4 regions of the Luteibacter sp. 621 genome follow, and region 1 is predicted to be linked to each of the others. Evidence: predicted binding sites of a transcription regulator. Region 1 holds the regulator's gene; each other region holds the start of a gene.
What was found. The regulator FliA, encoded in region 1, starts transcription of late flagellar genes. The targets are predictions, from matches to a motif close to TAAAGTTTNNCNNNCNNNGGCCGATAA.

Region 1 (3,807 bases):
TGTTGCAACTGCGTGGCAAGCATACGGTGCTCATTGATACCGCGGGCCTTGCGGGCAACGATCCGAAGCTGCAGCAGCAGTTCGAGACGTTGCGCGCCATGGCCGATGTGCGCGTGTGCCTGGTGCTCGCCGCCAACGCTCAGGCCCAGGCGATCGACGGCGCCGTGCGCGCCTACGCCCCCCTGAAGCCACAAAGCGCCATCCTCACCAAGCTCGACGAGACGCCCCTGCTGGGTGGCGCGCTCTCGGCCCTTATCCGGCATAGCATGCCGCTGGACTACACCACGGATGGGCAGCGCGTGCCCGAGGACATCGCGTCCGCCGATGCGCGCAAACTGGTCTGCCTGGCAGCCCAGATGCTCAAGCAGCGCAACGACGAACCGGATGACGCCATACTTGCCGATCGTTTCGGCTTCGCATCCGCTCCGGCCCTGGCCTGATCGCAGAATCTGACGAACGTGACTACGGCAACCGCAACCGCAACTTCTTTCACGGCAGTGAACTCCTTCATGACCACACACGTCGACAACTCCCAGGCCGCCGGTCTTAACTGGCTCGCCGACCGCCGTCCCACGCGCAGCATCGCGATCGCGGGCGGCAAGGGCGGTGTTGGCAAGACCACGGTGGCCGTGAACCTTGGCATGGCCCTGGCCATGGGCGGCCGCGATGTGCTGCTTCTGGATGCCGACCTGGGCATGGCCAATATCGATGTGCTGCTGGGCCTGCAGCCCACGCGCCACCTGGGCCATATGCTCGAGGGTGCTTGTGCCATAGAGGATCTGGTGCTTGATGCGCCCCATGGCCTGAAGGTGATCCCAGCCACGTCGGGCACCCGCCGCATGGCCCAACTGCCGAACATCGAGCACGCCGCCGTCATCCGCGCCTTCGACGAATACCCGCTGGCGCCCGAATACCTCATCGTCGATACCGCAGCGGGCATTTCCGACAGCGTATCGATGTTCGCCGCCGCATCCGACGAGGTGGTGGTGGTCGTTTGCGACGAGCCGGCCTCGTTGACTGACGCCTATGCGCTGATCAAGGTCCTCTCGCGTGAGTTCGCGGTGAACCGCTTCCGCATCGTGGCCAACATGGTCCGCCATGCGCAGGAAGGGCGCCAGCTGTTCGAAAAGCTTTCCCGGGTGACCAACCGCTTCCTGGATGTGTCGCTCGATTTCATGGGCATGGTGCCGCACGACGAGTACCTGCGCCAGGCGATTCGCCGCCAGTCGGCGGTGGTCGACGCCTGGCCGAGCAGCCGTTCAGCGGTGGGATTCAAGAATTTGGCCAGGTCGGTCGATACATGGGGTGAACCCGAACCCCGTGGTCAGGGTCGCATCGGCTTTTTTGCCGGGCGCGAACACGTGGGGGGAGGGCTGCCGTTGTGAGTGTCGCGAGCGAATACCTTGAAATTACTAAGGTTCCGGCCGATCAACTGGTAAAAACGCACGCGCCGTTGGTGCGCCGGATCGCCTATCACCTGATGGGCCGCCTGCCGCCCAGCGTCGATGCAAACGACCTTATGCAGGCCGGCATGATCGGTTTGCTTGAGGCGGCAAGGAATTATTCGCCGACTCGCGCGGCCAGCTTCGAAACCTATGCGGGTATCCGCATACGTGGCGCCATGCTGGATGAACTGCGCAAGACGGATTGGACCCCGCGCTCTGTCCACAGGAAATTGCGCGAGGTGGCGGAAGTCACAAGGCAGATCGAAAACGAAACGGGCGGCGACGCCGATGATCTCGAGGTCATGAAGCGCCTCGGCATCGACGCCATGGAATACAACCAGATCCTGGCAGACGCGGCGAGTGCGCGGTTGCTGAGCCTTACGGCGCCGGAAGGCGACGAGGGTTCCGCCATCGATGTTGCCGACCCGGATGCCACGGGCCCGGATGGGTTGTTCGAGAAGGACGGCATGCGCCATGCGCTGGCCGAATCGATCGACGGCCTGCCCGAGCGCGAAAAGCTGGTGATGTCGCTGTACTACGATGACGAACTCAACCTGAAGGAAATCGGTGCGGTGTTGGGAGTTAGCGAATCGCGCGTGTGCCAGATCCATGGCCAGGCTTTGATTCGCCTCCGTGCACGCATGTCGGGTTGGAAAGACAAACACTAAGAAATACGCGGCTGTAAGGCGGAGAGCGCTTTGGACAAGAACATGAAAATCCTCGTGGTGGACGATTTCTCCACCATGCGGCGAATCGTCCGTAACTTGCTGGTAGAGCTGGGTTTCACCAACACGCTCATCCAGGAGGCGGAAGATGGCAACGCGGCGCTGGCGCTCCTGCGCTCGCAGCCCATCGACCTGGTGGTCACCGACTGGAACATGCCGAACATGACCGGCATCGACCTGCTGCGTGCCATTCGCGCGGATGCCAGCCTGAAATCGCTGCCGGTGCTGATGGTCACCGCCGAGAACAATCGCGACCAGATCATCGCGGCCGCGCAGAGCGGCGTGAACGGTTACGTCGTGAAGCCGTTCACGGCCGTCACGCTGAAGGAAAAGCTCGACAAGATCTTCGAACGACTCGCCGCGGCCGCGGGCTAAGGGACTGACATGAATACGATGATTTCCGCTGGCCAGGATGTGGCACCCGAACTGCGTGAGCTGCTGGATGCCGACGACAGTGCGGCGTTCGAACAGGCGCTCGATCGCCTGATCCGCAGCCGTGAGCAACATCTGTTCCTGGCCCTGGGCCACCTCGCGCGCGACCTGCACGAATCCGCCCGTCGCCTCGCCTCGGATATTTCGAGCGATGGCGTGCCCGGCACCATGAGCGATGCGCGCAAGCACCTGCGCGATGTGCTCGAGATGAGCTCGCAGGCCGCCCACCGCACGCTCGATTTCAGCGAGAAGCTGCGCCCGCAGGCGCAGGCCCTCGCAAAACAGGCCGATGAGCTGCTGGTGCTCGACCAGGCCGATCCTGCCTTCACCGCCAACGCCACGTCGCTGGCGGTACGCGTCGGCGATTTCGCGCAGAACTGCGATATCGGCTTTGGCGAAATGGTGGAGGCGCAGTCCTGGCAGGATCTCTCCGGCCAGCGCGTGGCCCAGGTCGAATCGTTCATGGCCAAGGTCGAGAATTCCCTGGTGGAGCTGGTGCGCCTCACCGGTTCGCTGGCCGGCGCCAACGCGCCGGCGGCGGACAAGGTGAGCCAGGACGAAGTGGACCGCCTGCTCAGCGAATTCGGCTTCTGAGCCCGCCATGAGCGTGGAGCTGGACAACGAGCTGCTCAACGTCTTCCTGATCGAGGCCCGCGAACTGCTTGAGACCCTGGGCGAACAGCTCGTGGATCTCGAAGCCTCGCCGGAGGACAGCGAGCTCCTGAACGCGGTGTTCCGTGCGTTCCATACCGTAAAGGGCGGGGCGGGCTTCCTTGGCCTGAACGCCATGGTGGAACTGTGCCACCGCGCGGAGGATCTGCTGAACGAGGCGCGTAACGGCGCACTCGTGCTCAATGCTGCCTTGATGGATGCGTTGCTGGAGTCGCTCGATCTGCTGAACGACATGATGCGTGCGGCTGATGCTGGCGTGCCTGCCGAGCCCGCGCCGCGCTCGCTGCTCGATCGCCTGGTCGTACCGGGGCGTGCTGCCTCCGCCGCACCGGTCGCGCTCGCGGTGCCGGTCAGCGCGCCGAAGGCGGCCGCCGTGTCCGCGCCCGCCAAAGCCTACGATCCCATCGAAGATGAGTTCGAGGCCATGCTCGATGCTGCCCGTACCGAGCGTGCTCCCGCGCCCGCCGAGTCCGGCACCATTTCGGACGACGAATTCGAATCGCTGCTTGATTCGCTCTACGGCACCGGTGCGC
Region 2 (3,807 bases), on a different contig from region 1:
TCCACCGCGCCAGCGATTCCACGCTCACCACCTTGCCGCGGCGCAGGTCGTACAGCGGCTGGAACATGACTTCGAGCTTGTTGGCCGCGATATCGTCGCGCAGCTCGCCGTAGAGAATTTCCACCGGGGTGGATTCGGGCTCATAGCAGGCGAACGGCTCGCCGATGCGCACCGCTTCGTCGTGGGCCAGCTCCGCACGGCGGAACAACAGTTCGGCGTCGGTACCGTGCGGCGGGCACAGGGCCACGCCCACCACCACGCGCCCGTGCCAGTTGCGGTCACCATGGATAAGCGGCGTATCGTCAATGGCCCCGACAATGCGCGTGGCGGCCAGCAGTGCGTGGGTACGGTTACGCACCGTGGGCAGCACGATGAGGAAGCTGTCATCGCTGGCCAGGTACACCAGATCGACATGGCGCACCACGCCGACGATACGCTCGCGCGCGGCCAGCATGATCTCATCGCCAAATTCGTAGCCGTGGCGCAATTGCGCTTCGCGCATGCCGCGCAGGCGCACCACCAGCACGGCGCATAGCCCCGGCTCCTGGCGGGCGCGATCGATGCGCGCCTGTACGGCGGGCAGGAGGTGGGCTAACTCGCTCATGCCAGGAAATACTCTGAAGGGTCGATACCGTAACTGCCGGCCGGCAGCGTGCGCTGGATCTCGCGATGGATGCCTTCGGCCTGGCGCATCAGATCGACGATACGAAATTCATCAAGCTCGACCTTGTCCGCACCCACAAGGATCGCCACCCGCGGTTGCAGCCGGCGGGACTGGTTCTGCACCATCACCACGGCCACCTCGCCGGTGTTCAGTTCCACGAGTGAGCCCGTGGGATACACCCCCAGGCAGGCCTGGAACTGCTCGACCAGCTCCCCCTGGTACTCCCGATCGCGCCCCTGGTACAGCTGGCGCAGCGCAAGGTGCTGCGATACCGCCGGCCGGTAGGGGCGCGGCGTACACATGGCATGGTAGGTATCGATAATGGCGGCCATGCGGCCCGCGAGAGGGATGGCGGTACCCGCCAGGCCTTCCGGGTAGCCGGAGCCATCGAACCGCTCGTGATGGGTCAACACCATGTCGCGTACCTCCTGGTCCGTCACGCCCGCGGCATCGAGGATGGCGCCGCCCTCCTCCACGTGATGGCGGGCGAGGTCCCACTCCATATCGTTCAGGGGACCCTCGCGCTCCAGGATCTCGCGGGGCAACTGGGCCTTGCCCACGTCCATCAACAGCGCGCCGGCCGCAAGGCTCACGATCGCATCGCCGTGAAAGCCCATGTGCCGACCGAACGATGCCGCCAGGGTGCTGCAGCCCACGGCATGGCGAAACGTGTAGCTATCGTGGCGGCGCAGGCTTTCGATCCAGAAGAAGGCATCCCCGCTGCGTAGCACGCTGGCCACCATGGGCCTGACGGCGGCATCCAGGGCCTGCGGGTCGATCGACTTGCCGGCATGGATATCGGCCACGAGCTGTTCGGCGAATTTCGATACCGTCTCGAAAGCCTCGCGGGCGCGGGGCATTTCGTCGTCAAACGATGCGGTATCCGTATAGGCGTGCTGGGTGATCAGTCGCGTATTCAGCGGAACCCGGGGCGGGGGTGGCTTTACGGCGGCAGGCTTGACCACGGAGGGCGGCGCGAGCCACGACGATGTGGCCACCTGGCGCTGGGTATCGACGAAGACGTATTTGCAGAATTTGGCGAGGTTATCGATATCCTCGCGCGAGGTGATCGGCACCCCCTGCAAAGGGAACGGTGTATCCGACCACTCGCAATCCAGGCGACTGACGAACATGCCGATCTGCAGATCGGTCACGAACACGCGTCGCTCCACCAGGTCGTACGCCACCTTCCCGTGCCTCCTCTCGCTGGGAATCCCCACGCCGTTCGGTATGTAACGGCCAGGGGGCGGCGTACTGTAGGGGTAGCCGCGTAATAAAACCATGCCGCCCCCGGTCTATTGGCTTATCCCCCATCGGAGAACCGCCATGCGCCGCCCGATCCTGCTCCCGTTTGTGCTTGCCGCCCTCACCGCCTGCTCGGCCGCTGCCGCCCGCGATGAGGGCCTGAAGCTGCCCACGCCGGCCGTTGATGCCGCCCGCGCACCGGGCGAGGCCACCGCGGTATTTGCCGGGGGCTGCTTCTGGGGCGTGGAAGGTGTATTCCAGCACGTCAAGGGCGTGAAAAGTGTGCGCTCGGGCTACACCGGCGGTGATGCGGCCCACGCGAACTACGATGATGTGAGCGACGGCGACACCGGCCATGCCGAATCGGTACGCGTGGTGTACGACCCGGCCCAGGTCACCTACGGCCAGTTATTGCAGGTGTTTTTCTCCGTGGCCATGGACCCCACGACGCTCAACCGCCAGGGACCCGACATGGGCACGCAGTATCGCTCCGCGATTTTTTACGCCACGCCGGAGCAGGAGAAGCTGGCCCGGGCCTATGTGGCCCAGCTGACGACGGCGAAGGCCTTTAGCGCCCCGATCGTGACCCAGGTGGTACCGCTCAAGGGTTTCTGGAACGCCGAGGATGAGCACCAGGATTACATGCACCTGAACCCCGATGCGATGTACATCGCGATCAACGACCGGCCGAAGGTACTGGCGTTGCAGCGGATTTACCCGGAGATGTACACGCCGGCCTGGGCGAACGGGCGCTGACCACGCCTGGGCTGTTGCAACGGCCGCTGGTCACGCATGGCCTGTTGTAGGAGCGGGGGGGGGGGGGGGGGGGGGGGGGGGGGGCCCCCACCCCCCCCCCCCCCCCCCCCCCCCGGGGGGGGGGGGGGGGGGGCCCCCCCCCCCCCCCCACACCCCCCCCCCCCCCCCCCCCCCCCCCCCCCGCTCCTACAGTGGCGGGTTGTGGTGCGTCAGCGCAGCATCGGCAGGTCGAGGCCCTGCTCGTTCGCGCAGGCGATGGCGTCTTCATAGCCAGCGTCCGCGTGGCGCATCACGCCCGTCGCGGGGTCGTTCCAGAGCACGCGGGCGATGCGCTTGTCGGCTTCTTCGCTACCGTCGCACACGATGACCACGCCGCTGTGCTGGCTGTAGCCCATGCCCACGCCACCCCCGTGATGCAGGCTGACCCACGTGGCGCCACCGGCCACGTTGAGCATGGCGTTGAGCAGCGGCCAGTCGCTCACGGCATCGCTGCCATCGCGCATGGCCTCGGTTTCACGGTTGGGGCTGGCGACCGAGCCTGAATCCAGGTGATCGCGGCCGATCACCACCGGCGCCTTCAACTCGCCATTGCGGACCATCTCGTTGAACGCGAGGCCCAGCTTGTGGCGCAGGCCCAGGCCCACCCAGCAGATTCGCGCCGGCAGGCCCTGGAAGCTGATGCGCTCGCGCGCCATATCCAGCCAACGGTGCAGGTGCGGGTCGTCGGCGATCAGCTCCTTCACCTTGGCATCGGTCTTGTAGATGTCTTCCGGATCGCCCGACAGCGCCACCCAGCGGAACGGGCCCACGCCACGGCAGAACAGCGGTCGCACGAACGCCGGGACGAAGCCCGGGAAGGCGAAGGCATCGGTGAGGCCTTCGTCCTTGGCCATCTGGCGAATGTTGTTGCCGTAATCGAAGGTGGGCACACCCTGCGCGTGGAACGCGAGCATGGCCTCGACGTGCTTGCGCATGGACGCTTTCGCCGCCTTCGACGTGCCCGCGGGATCGCTCTTGCGGCGCTCGAACCATTCCTCCACCGTCCAGCCCGCGGGCAGGTAGCCGTTCACCGGGTCGTGGGCGCTGGTCTGGTCGGTCACGGCATCCGGGCGGACTCCGCGGCGCACGAGTTCCGGCAGCAC
Region 3 (3,807 bases), on a different contig from region 1:
AGGGCGACAACCTCTCGATTCCCCGCGAGATCGATTTCGCGGTGGTATTCCCAACCGAGGAGGCCGCACTGAAGTTCGCAGTGATCCTTCTGCGCAAGGGGCAGAAGGTTTCGTTCTCCGAGTACGAAGAAGGCGAGGACATGCCGTGGCAGGTCCTCGCCCACCCGTTCATGGAGCCGAGCTACGAGAACATCTCAGGCTATGAAGATGCGCTGGCTGAGGATGCCGACGAACTCGGCGGTGAAAACGATGGTTGGGGTTGTGTCGCTCAGCAGGGCTAAATCATCCCGATCGTATGCATCCAGGTTTCGGCGAGTTCGGTCCAGCGGGTGATCGGGTTCGCCGTCTGGCGCACGCCAAAGGCGTGGCCGCCCTTGGCATAGAGATGCATTTCCACCGGCACACCTGCCTGCTGTAAGGCGACGTAATAGGTAAGCGATTCGCGGATATCGTCCGTGGCGTCGTCTTCAGCCTGGACGATGAAGGTGGGTGGTCCCTTCGGATCGATTCGTACCTCATGGGTCAGCTTGATCCCGGGTCCTACCCACAGGTGCCCGGGATAACCTGCGATCGCGAAGTCCGGCCGGAAGTTGAGTTTGTCGGCATCGTCTACCGGCTTGTAAGCCAACCGTGTGTGAGTGCTGATATCGGCCACCATGCGGCCGCCTGCGGAGAAGCCCACCACGCCGACCTTGTGCGGATCGATGCCCAGGGATGACGCGCGCTGGCGCAACAGCACCATGGCGCGCTGCGCATCCTGCAAGGCCATGGGCTCCTTAGGCTCCCGCCGGCAATTGCACTCATCGGCCCAATACGGTCCCGAGCCGGGCACGCGATACTTCAGCACGGCGCAGGTGATGCCCTTGGCGGTAAGCCAGTCGCAAATCTCCGTGCCCTCCAGGTCGATAGCCAATACACGGTAGCCGCCTCCCGGAAGCACCAGCATGGCGGCGCCGGTGTTCTTCCCCTTGGCCGGGAATATACTCACGGTAGGGCGCGACACCAGCTCGACCATGGTGATCGGGCGGTCAGCGATCTTTCCGTTGGCAAACCCAAACCTTTCAGGCCCGGTCGCTGCTGGCGCGGCGATGCGGAGGTCCGCAGGCCACAGCGGAACCTGTTCGATACCCGCGGGTGGTTGCCAGGGTTTGTTTTGCTGGTCGCGCAGGGGCTCCAACCCGCTGGTGCCAGCCCAGGCGGCGGCGGGAAGCAGCAGCGCCGCCAGCAGCCCCATCCATTGTCCCTTGCTCATGGCTTCTGCTCCCCGCAGGCATGGTAAGAGCCTACTGTGCTCAATGGGGCTGGCTTTTTCATGGCTAAGCCGTGGCCATTCTTCGGCGGTCCCGCTCGAACCTCAGGCGGGTACGTCGCCGGCGATCTCCGGGTCCGGCGACGTCTGCTCCGGCACGAACGCTTGCGCGTACACCGGCCGTGCCAGCCGCTTCGGCAATACGGGTGGCGAGTTGTTGGGAAGGTCCATCCACCCCCGTTTCAGCCCGAAGGCGTGTTCTGCGCCGCGGGCGAACATGGACGGCACGTTGCCGCCCAGCATCATCCGGGTGAGCTTGCGGGGGGTGACAACGCTTCCAAAAGCTTCTGACTGCGCCTGGCGGCAGGTGATGCCAGCGAGTTCGAGGGTCGAGAGGATGAGCGAGAGGTTCTGACGGCGATGGTGCTGGCGAAGCATACTGCTACTACGTAAACAATTACGGATCCTTATACCGGAGTGGTTTTGGCTCGTAACGCGCGAACACTATGAAAGTTCGGCAGGTTGTGAAGATCGATCGCAAGTTGTCACTAATTCGTAACCGTATGTTGCAAAGTAAGCAAAATCAGTGAGTTGCACCAAACCGTGAGACTAAAGCCATGACAATAGCTGCCGTTAACACCTAGGAATTTTTCCTAGGGCAGTTAGGTAACATGACCATCAGGTGGCGCATCATCTCGACCATGGCGGCAGCACTCATCGCCGCTATCGTTATTGGCATTACGGGCCTCGTCGCCCTCGACCACACGCAGACCAGTCTGGAGGGCATGTACCGCACCTCCCTGATCCCGATCGTGCGCGTCAGCGAGGTCCGCGCCTCACTCATGAACGAACGCAACGCGGTGAACCGCGCTATTGCGCGCGGTACGCCCGATGCTGTCCTGGACGCGAAGCAGGCGGTGGCGGCGAGCCAGGTAAAACTGGCCAAGGACTGGTCCGGCTATTACCCGGACCTGCTGAGCAGCGACTCGGAGCGCGCATCCGCCAAGGCATTCATCGCGGCACGCGAGGAATCCGATGACCACGTCAAAACCCTGCTCGAGAAACTCGAGAAGGGCGACAAGGATGTGGTGCCTTACCTGATCAAGGACGTGGGGCCGGCGATGGATTCGGCGACCGGCCAGATCTCCCAGCTCATCACTATCAACGAGCAGCAGGCCGATGGCGACTACGTCGCCGCGGCGGCGCGTGAACGCCGCACGGTGTTCATCACCATTGGCGTGCTCGTCGTCTCCGCCGGACTCGTCGCGCTACTCGGTTTCCTGCTGGCCCGCGCGGTGGTCCGCCCGCTGTTGCGTGCCCGCGATCTGGCGGCCCGCATCAGTCAGGGCGAGCTCAACCACCACCTCGACGTGCAGGGGAGCGACGAACTCAGCGAAACACTGCGTGCACTTGGCACGATGGACGAGCAGCTGACGCGCATCGTCAGCCAGGTGCGCAGCAACGCGCAGCAGGTCACCTATGCCGCGCGTGATATTTCCGCGGGTACTGACGATCTTTCGAGCCGCACGCAGGAGCAGGCTTCCTCGCTGGAGGAAACCGCCGCGTCCATGGAAGAAATGACCGCGACCGTACGCGAGAACTCCGAAGGCGCTGAGATGGCCCGCGACCTGACCACGTCGCTGCATGGCGATGCGGAAGCAGGTAAATCGGTGGCTGAAGAAGCCGTGGCGGCCATGGGGGAAATCACCCGTAGTAGCCGCAGCGTGGGTGAGATCGCCGTGCTCATCGACGAAATTGCCTTCCAGACGAACCTGCTTGCGCTTAACGCGGCAGTGGAAGCGGCGCGGGCCGGTGAACAGGGCAGGGGCTTTGCCGTGGTGGCCAGCGAAGTGCGCTCGCTGGCCCAGCGCAGTGCTTCGGCGGCACGCGACATCAAGAAGCTGATCGCCGACGCCTCCGAGCGGGTCGATACGGGCGCTGTGCTCGTCGGCCGCACCGGCGAAGCACTCGCGCTTATCGGGAACGGTGCGACCAAGGTATCGGGTATCGTCGGCAATATCGCTGCGGCATCGCTCCAGCAATCGGCCGGCATTGAGCAGGTGAATGGCGCCGTGACCGCGCTCGACGAGGTGACGCAGCAGAATGCCGCCCTGGTGGAAGAAGCCAGTGCGGCGGCCAAGCAGATGCTGGAACTGGCCGAGGAGCTGATGCGCCAGGTCGCGTTCTTCAGCATCGCTGGCGCCGACGATGCGGAGCCGGCACACGCCGTGCGCGCCGCCGCACCGGCCCCCACTGCGGCCCACGCGTCGGGGCAGGCCCCGCGCAAGGCGGTCACGGACGAAGCGGTGTGGATCGAGTTTTGACCTGGGTCTGGAACCTGCGAACACGCAGGTTCCAGCGGTTGCAGGTGCAACCACCTTGCCACTTCGCGAGCTGACGAATACCGTGTGGGCGTCCAGACAAGGAGCGCCCCCACTTGAAGCCCGTGTCAGCACGCAACCTGCACAGCCAGGTCGTACAGCAGCTTGGCCAGCTCATCGTGAGCGGCAAGCTGGCGCCTGGCGAGGGTTTGCCGCGCGAGGATCTGCTCGCGGAAA
Region 4 (3,807 bases), on a different contig from region 1:
CGGCGTGGATCACCACGCCATCCACACTGGCCTCCATGCTGACCGCGTCGCCCACGCGAACGGCCTGGCGGCCCGCGAGCATACCCGGTGTCAGCACCGTGCCGGCGTTCAGCGGCCGCGCCAGGGCGCGCCCGCTGACCTGGTCCAGGCTGGCCACGTAACCATAGGCCAGGCTGGCGACATCCCGTTCCTCGGCGCGGACATCGCCCGCACCCAGGCCGTCACCGCGTGCCAGGGGGCGCGTGGTGACCAGGACATCCATAAGCATGCGTACTTTCACTGGCACGCGCGCTGTCCAGCCGCCCGGAGCCGGACAGTGGACGACGACGCTAACCCGCGAGCTGATCGGGCGGTTACCCGGCACCGAGACATCCAGTGGCGCCGCACAATCGGCCAGGCGCAGCCGGCTATCGAGCGGGTCAGCCTCCGCCACCATGCGCGCGCCGGGCAGGGTGCGGTTCTGCTTCAGCCACGCCACCGCCGAATCCCGCAGCACGTCCAGCGACTGGCTCGCTGCCGCGGCGAGCGGGCAGGCGGCCAGGCATGCCACGAGAGCCGTGGTGGCGAAACGATAGATCACGCAGCGTGCACCGCATAGGCCACGGATAGCCCCTGGGTCACGTTATCGAGTTCCTTGAGCAGGCCGGCCACCATGTGGCTGGCGTCGGCGTGGCGACCTTCGCCCAGGGTAATGGCATACGACGAGGCCAGCGCGCTGAAACGCTCCGCGGCGGCATGCGTGGCATCGGCCGACCCATCGGCGCGGCGAACGCGCAGCTGATCGATGCAGCGCATGAGCGGGGTCGTGTCGAGCCAGCGGCGATCCAGGCCCGCCGGATCGCGTGCCGCGAGCTCTACGGCGAAGCGCAGGCCCTGGCTGGCTTCGCGAATCATCTGGCTGAGTGTGGCGGCATCCAGCGCGCCCTCGGTCTCCAGCTTGGCCAGGCCAAGGCGGTGTGCGAGGACGGTGGCCCGGGCGGCCGCATCGGCCTGGCGGCGAACCTCGTTCGCCACCCGCCCGAGCGATGACTGGCCAGCCTGCACCGTGGCGACACGGCCCTGCAGCGCGCCAAGGCCCTGGCGCGCGGCGTCCAGGTTGCCACGGGCACCTCGTACGGCGTCGTCGATACGGCCCATGGCCGCCTGCATGCCCGCCACGCCGGCCTGGGTGGTATCCAGGCGGCGCAGGCTGCTCTGGACGGCATCGTCGAGGTGGTGGGAGAACTCACCCACGGCGTGCGTGACCTGGTCGATCTCGGCAGTGGCCTGGGTGGTCTTCTCGGCAAGCTGCTTCACCTCGTCGGCCACCACGGCAAAACCGCGGCCCGCCTCACCCGCGCGGGCGGCTTCGATCGCCGCGTTCAGGGCGACCAGGTTGGTCTGGTGGGCGATATCCTGCACGGCTGCAGTGAGCTTGCGGATCGCGGTGAAATAGTCGGAGAACTGCGCATGGTTCCGGCTCATGCCGGCCAGGGCGCTGCGGAGCAGCCGAAGCTGGCCATCGAGATCGCCGGCGGTGGCCACGCCCTGCGTGCCGACCTCGCCCATGGAGGCGACGCCCGCATGCGCATGATCGACCGCCGTCGAAATTCCGCCGCTGGCCTCCGTCAAACGGCTGGCGGCATCGCGCCCGGCGTCGACCGTCGTACCAAGTTCCTGGAGCGTGGCGCCAAGCGCGTGGGCGCTGGTCAACGCCATGCCCTGCTGCTCGATGGCCTGGATGGTCGTCGCGGCGGCGGTGCGCGGCTCGGCCTTGGGCGGCGTGAGCAAGGCGCCCAGCGCGCTGGCGGCCGCCGGGTATTGCGCCGAAAGGGCCCGGACGCGCGCGGCGTCGCCGCTGGCGGCCGCTTGGGCGAGGAGGCGAACGTGCTGGCTCCAGAGCAGGGTCATGTCGTACTTGCGCTCATCAATAAGGGTCGCCCACTACATCGGTAGGGAGCGGTGGTACTTGAGCCAAGCAATCCGCGTGCCATTTGCTGAGGTAAAGAACTGCGGCGTGCCGCCGATACCCCAGCGACGCCTTCTATATGCAGTTGCCCCCATGGCCCGTGCGCTCCTCGATACCGTGGAAACCTTTACCCGCCTGGCGGGCCATAACCGCGTGGCCATGCTGCTGTTCCGGCTGGGCGACAAGCAGGCCTTCGGCATCAACGTGTTCAAGGTGCGCGAGGTGCTGCGGCGCCCACGGCTGGAGCGGATGCCCAGCATGCACGAGCTGGTCTCGGGGAGCTTTGATTACCGGGGGCAGACCATCCCGGTCATCGACCTGGCCGCCGCGATGGGCTACCCACCGCTCGCCACAGTGGATAGCGCGCACCTCATCGTTACGGAATTCAGCCGCTCGGTTCAGGGCTTTCTGGTGTCCGACGTGGACCGCATCGTGCACGTGGATGGCGCGAACATGGCGGCTCCGCCGCCGGCGCTCGGCTACGGCTCGCGCGTGAACGCGGTGACCCGGCTGGATGGCGACTTGCTCGCCGTGGTTGATGTGGAGCAGGTCCTGGCGGCGGTCAATCCACAGCAGGTGGAGATCTCCGACAAGGTCCAGCAGGCTGCCCATGTCCAGCAGGGCCGCCACCGCCGTGTGCTGGTGGTGGATGATTCCCTGGTGGCACGCACCCAGCTGGCCGATCTGTTCCGCAAGCTCGACCTGGAATGCCTGCTGGCTAAGGACGGCGCCGAAGGCCTGGACATGCTGCGCAGCCTCGCCATGGGGCCGGAGGCCGAGCGGGTGAACCTGGTCGTGTCCGATATCGAAATGCCCTCGATGGATGGCTACGCGCTAACCCGTGCCATTCGTGAAGACGCCCAGCTGCGCGGGCTTCGGGTGCTGCTGCACAGTTCGTTGAGCGGCGTGTTTAACGAGGCGATGGTGGCCCGCGTGGGCGCCGATCGTTTTATCGCCAAGTTCCAGCCAGAAGTGCTGGCCACGGCGGTGCTGGAGCTGCTCCCGGCCTGATCGCCGGGTGACGGGATAGCGTCAGGGCGCCGCCATCAGGTGGCGACGGAAAACTGGCACCCGAGCCTCAATAGGCTGGCTGGGTCATCCAAAAACGGCGCTACGGCGCCGTTTCGCGTTATGGAGCAGGGCGTGGCACGCGTCTTGCTGATCCCCATGGGCCAAGACCCAGAGGGGGCCACGCCCATGATCGACAAACCGGATCCGCTGCTCGGCATGCACCCACAGGCGCTTGGCCTGTGGCAGCGCCGTGCGGAAATCATCTCGTCGAACCTTGCCAATGCGGATACGCCCGGCTTCCTCGCCCGTGACGTCGATTTCCGCAAGGCCCTCACGGCCGCCAGCGGCACTGAGGACGGTAGCCAGCTGGCCATGGCAGCCACCGAATCGGGGCATATCGGTGGCAACCCCGCCTATGCCGCGGCCGATGCCGACACGCTGAAGTACCGCGCCGCCACGCAGCCATCCATGGATGGCAACACCGTGGATACGCAGGTCGAGCAGGCCCAGTTCGCCGGCAACGCCATTCATTACCAGGCGTCGCTGAGCTTCATCACCGCGCAGATCCACATGATGCGCACCGCCATCACCGGAGGCAGCTCATGAGCCTGCTCAAGATTTTTGACGTGGCTGGCTCCGGCATGGCCGCGCAGTCGGCCCGTCTCAACACCACCGCCAGCAACATGGCCAACGCCGATAGCGTGGCCAGCAGCGAAGCCGGCGCGTACCGGGCCAAGCAGCCCATGTTTTCCTCGGTGCAGGCCATGGTCAACGGCCAGATGGAGAACCAGGGCGTCAAGGCCATGGGCATCACCGAGAGCCAGGCGCCGGTACAGGCCCGCTACGAG

Region 2: a site for FliA is predicted at 1,897-1,923, ahead of ABIE56_RS05950 (HD-GYP domain-containing protein). Genes of this name have one in related genera too.
Region 3: a site for FliA is predicted at 1,860-1,886, ahead of ABIE56_RS04555 (methyl-accepting chemotaxis protein). Genes of this name have one in related genera too.
Region 4: a site for FliA is predicted at 1,983-2,009, ahead of ABIE56_RS20510 (chemotaxis protein). Genes of this name have one in related genera too.

The regions. Positions count from the first base shown of each region.
Region 1 is NZ_JBNDKI010000024.1:22,058-25,864, forward strand. Features, by position in the region: gene flhF (flagellar biosynthesis protein FlhF) at 1-440, shown strand, start outside; gene ABIE56_RS19880 (MinD/ParA family protein) at 510-1,385, shown strand; gene ABIE56_RS19885 (RNA polymerase sigma factor FliA) at 1,382-2,113, shown strand; gene cheY (chemotaxis response regulator CheY) at 2,144-2,545, shown strand; gene ABIE56_RS19895 (protein phosphatase CheZ) at 2,555-3,196, shown strand; gene ABIE56_RS19900 (chemotaxis protein CheW) at 3,204-3,807, shown strand, end outside.
Region 2 is NZ_JBNDKI010000003.1:335,437-339,243, forward strand. Features, by position in the region: gene ABIE56_RS05945 (putative bifunctional diguanylate cyclase/phosphodiesterase) at 1-604, opposite strand, end outside; gene ABIE56_RS05950 (HD-GYP domain-containing protein) at 601-1,851, opposite strand; gene msrA (peptide-methionine (S)-S-oxide reductase MsrA) at 1,991-2,665, shown strand; gene hutU (urocanate hydratase) at 2,875-3,807, opposite strand, start outside.
Region 3 is NZ_JBNDKI010000003.1:46,935-50,741, reverse strand. Features, by position in the region: gene ABIE56_RS04570 (ribonuclease E inhibitor RraB) at 1-281, shown strand, start outside; gene ABIE56_RS04565 (alpha/beta hydrolase) at 278-1,252, opposite strand; gene ABIE56_RS04560 (hypothetical protein) at 1,355-1,687, opposite strand; gene ABIE56_RS04555 (methyl-accepting chemotaxis protein) at 1,921-3,573, shown strand; gene ABIE56_RS04550 (FadR/GntR family transcriptional regulator) at 3,696-3,807, shown strand, end outside.
Region 4 is NZ_JBNDKI010000025.1:66,551-70,357, forward strand. Features, by position in the region: gene flgA (flagellar basal body P-ring formation chaperone FlgA) at 1-580, opposite strand, end outside; gene ABIE56_RS20505 (methyl-accepting chemotaxis protein) at 577-1,890, opposite strand; gene ABIE56_RS20510 (chemotaxis protein) at 2,042-2,959, shown strand; gene flgB (flagellar basal body rod protein FlgB) at 3,146-3,565, shown strand; gene flgC (flagellar basal body rod protein FlgC) at 3,562-3,807, shown strand, end outside.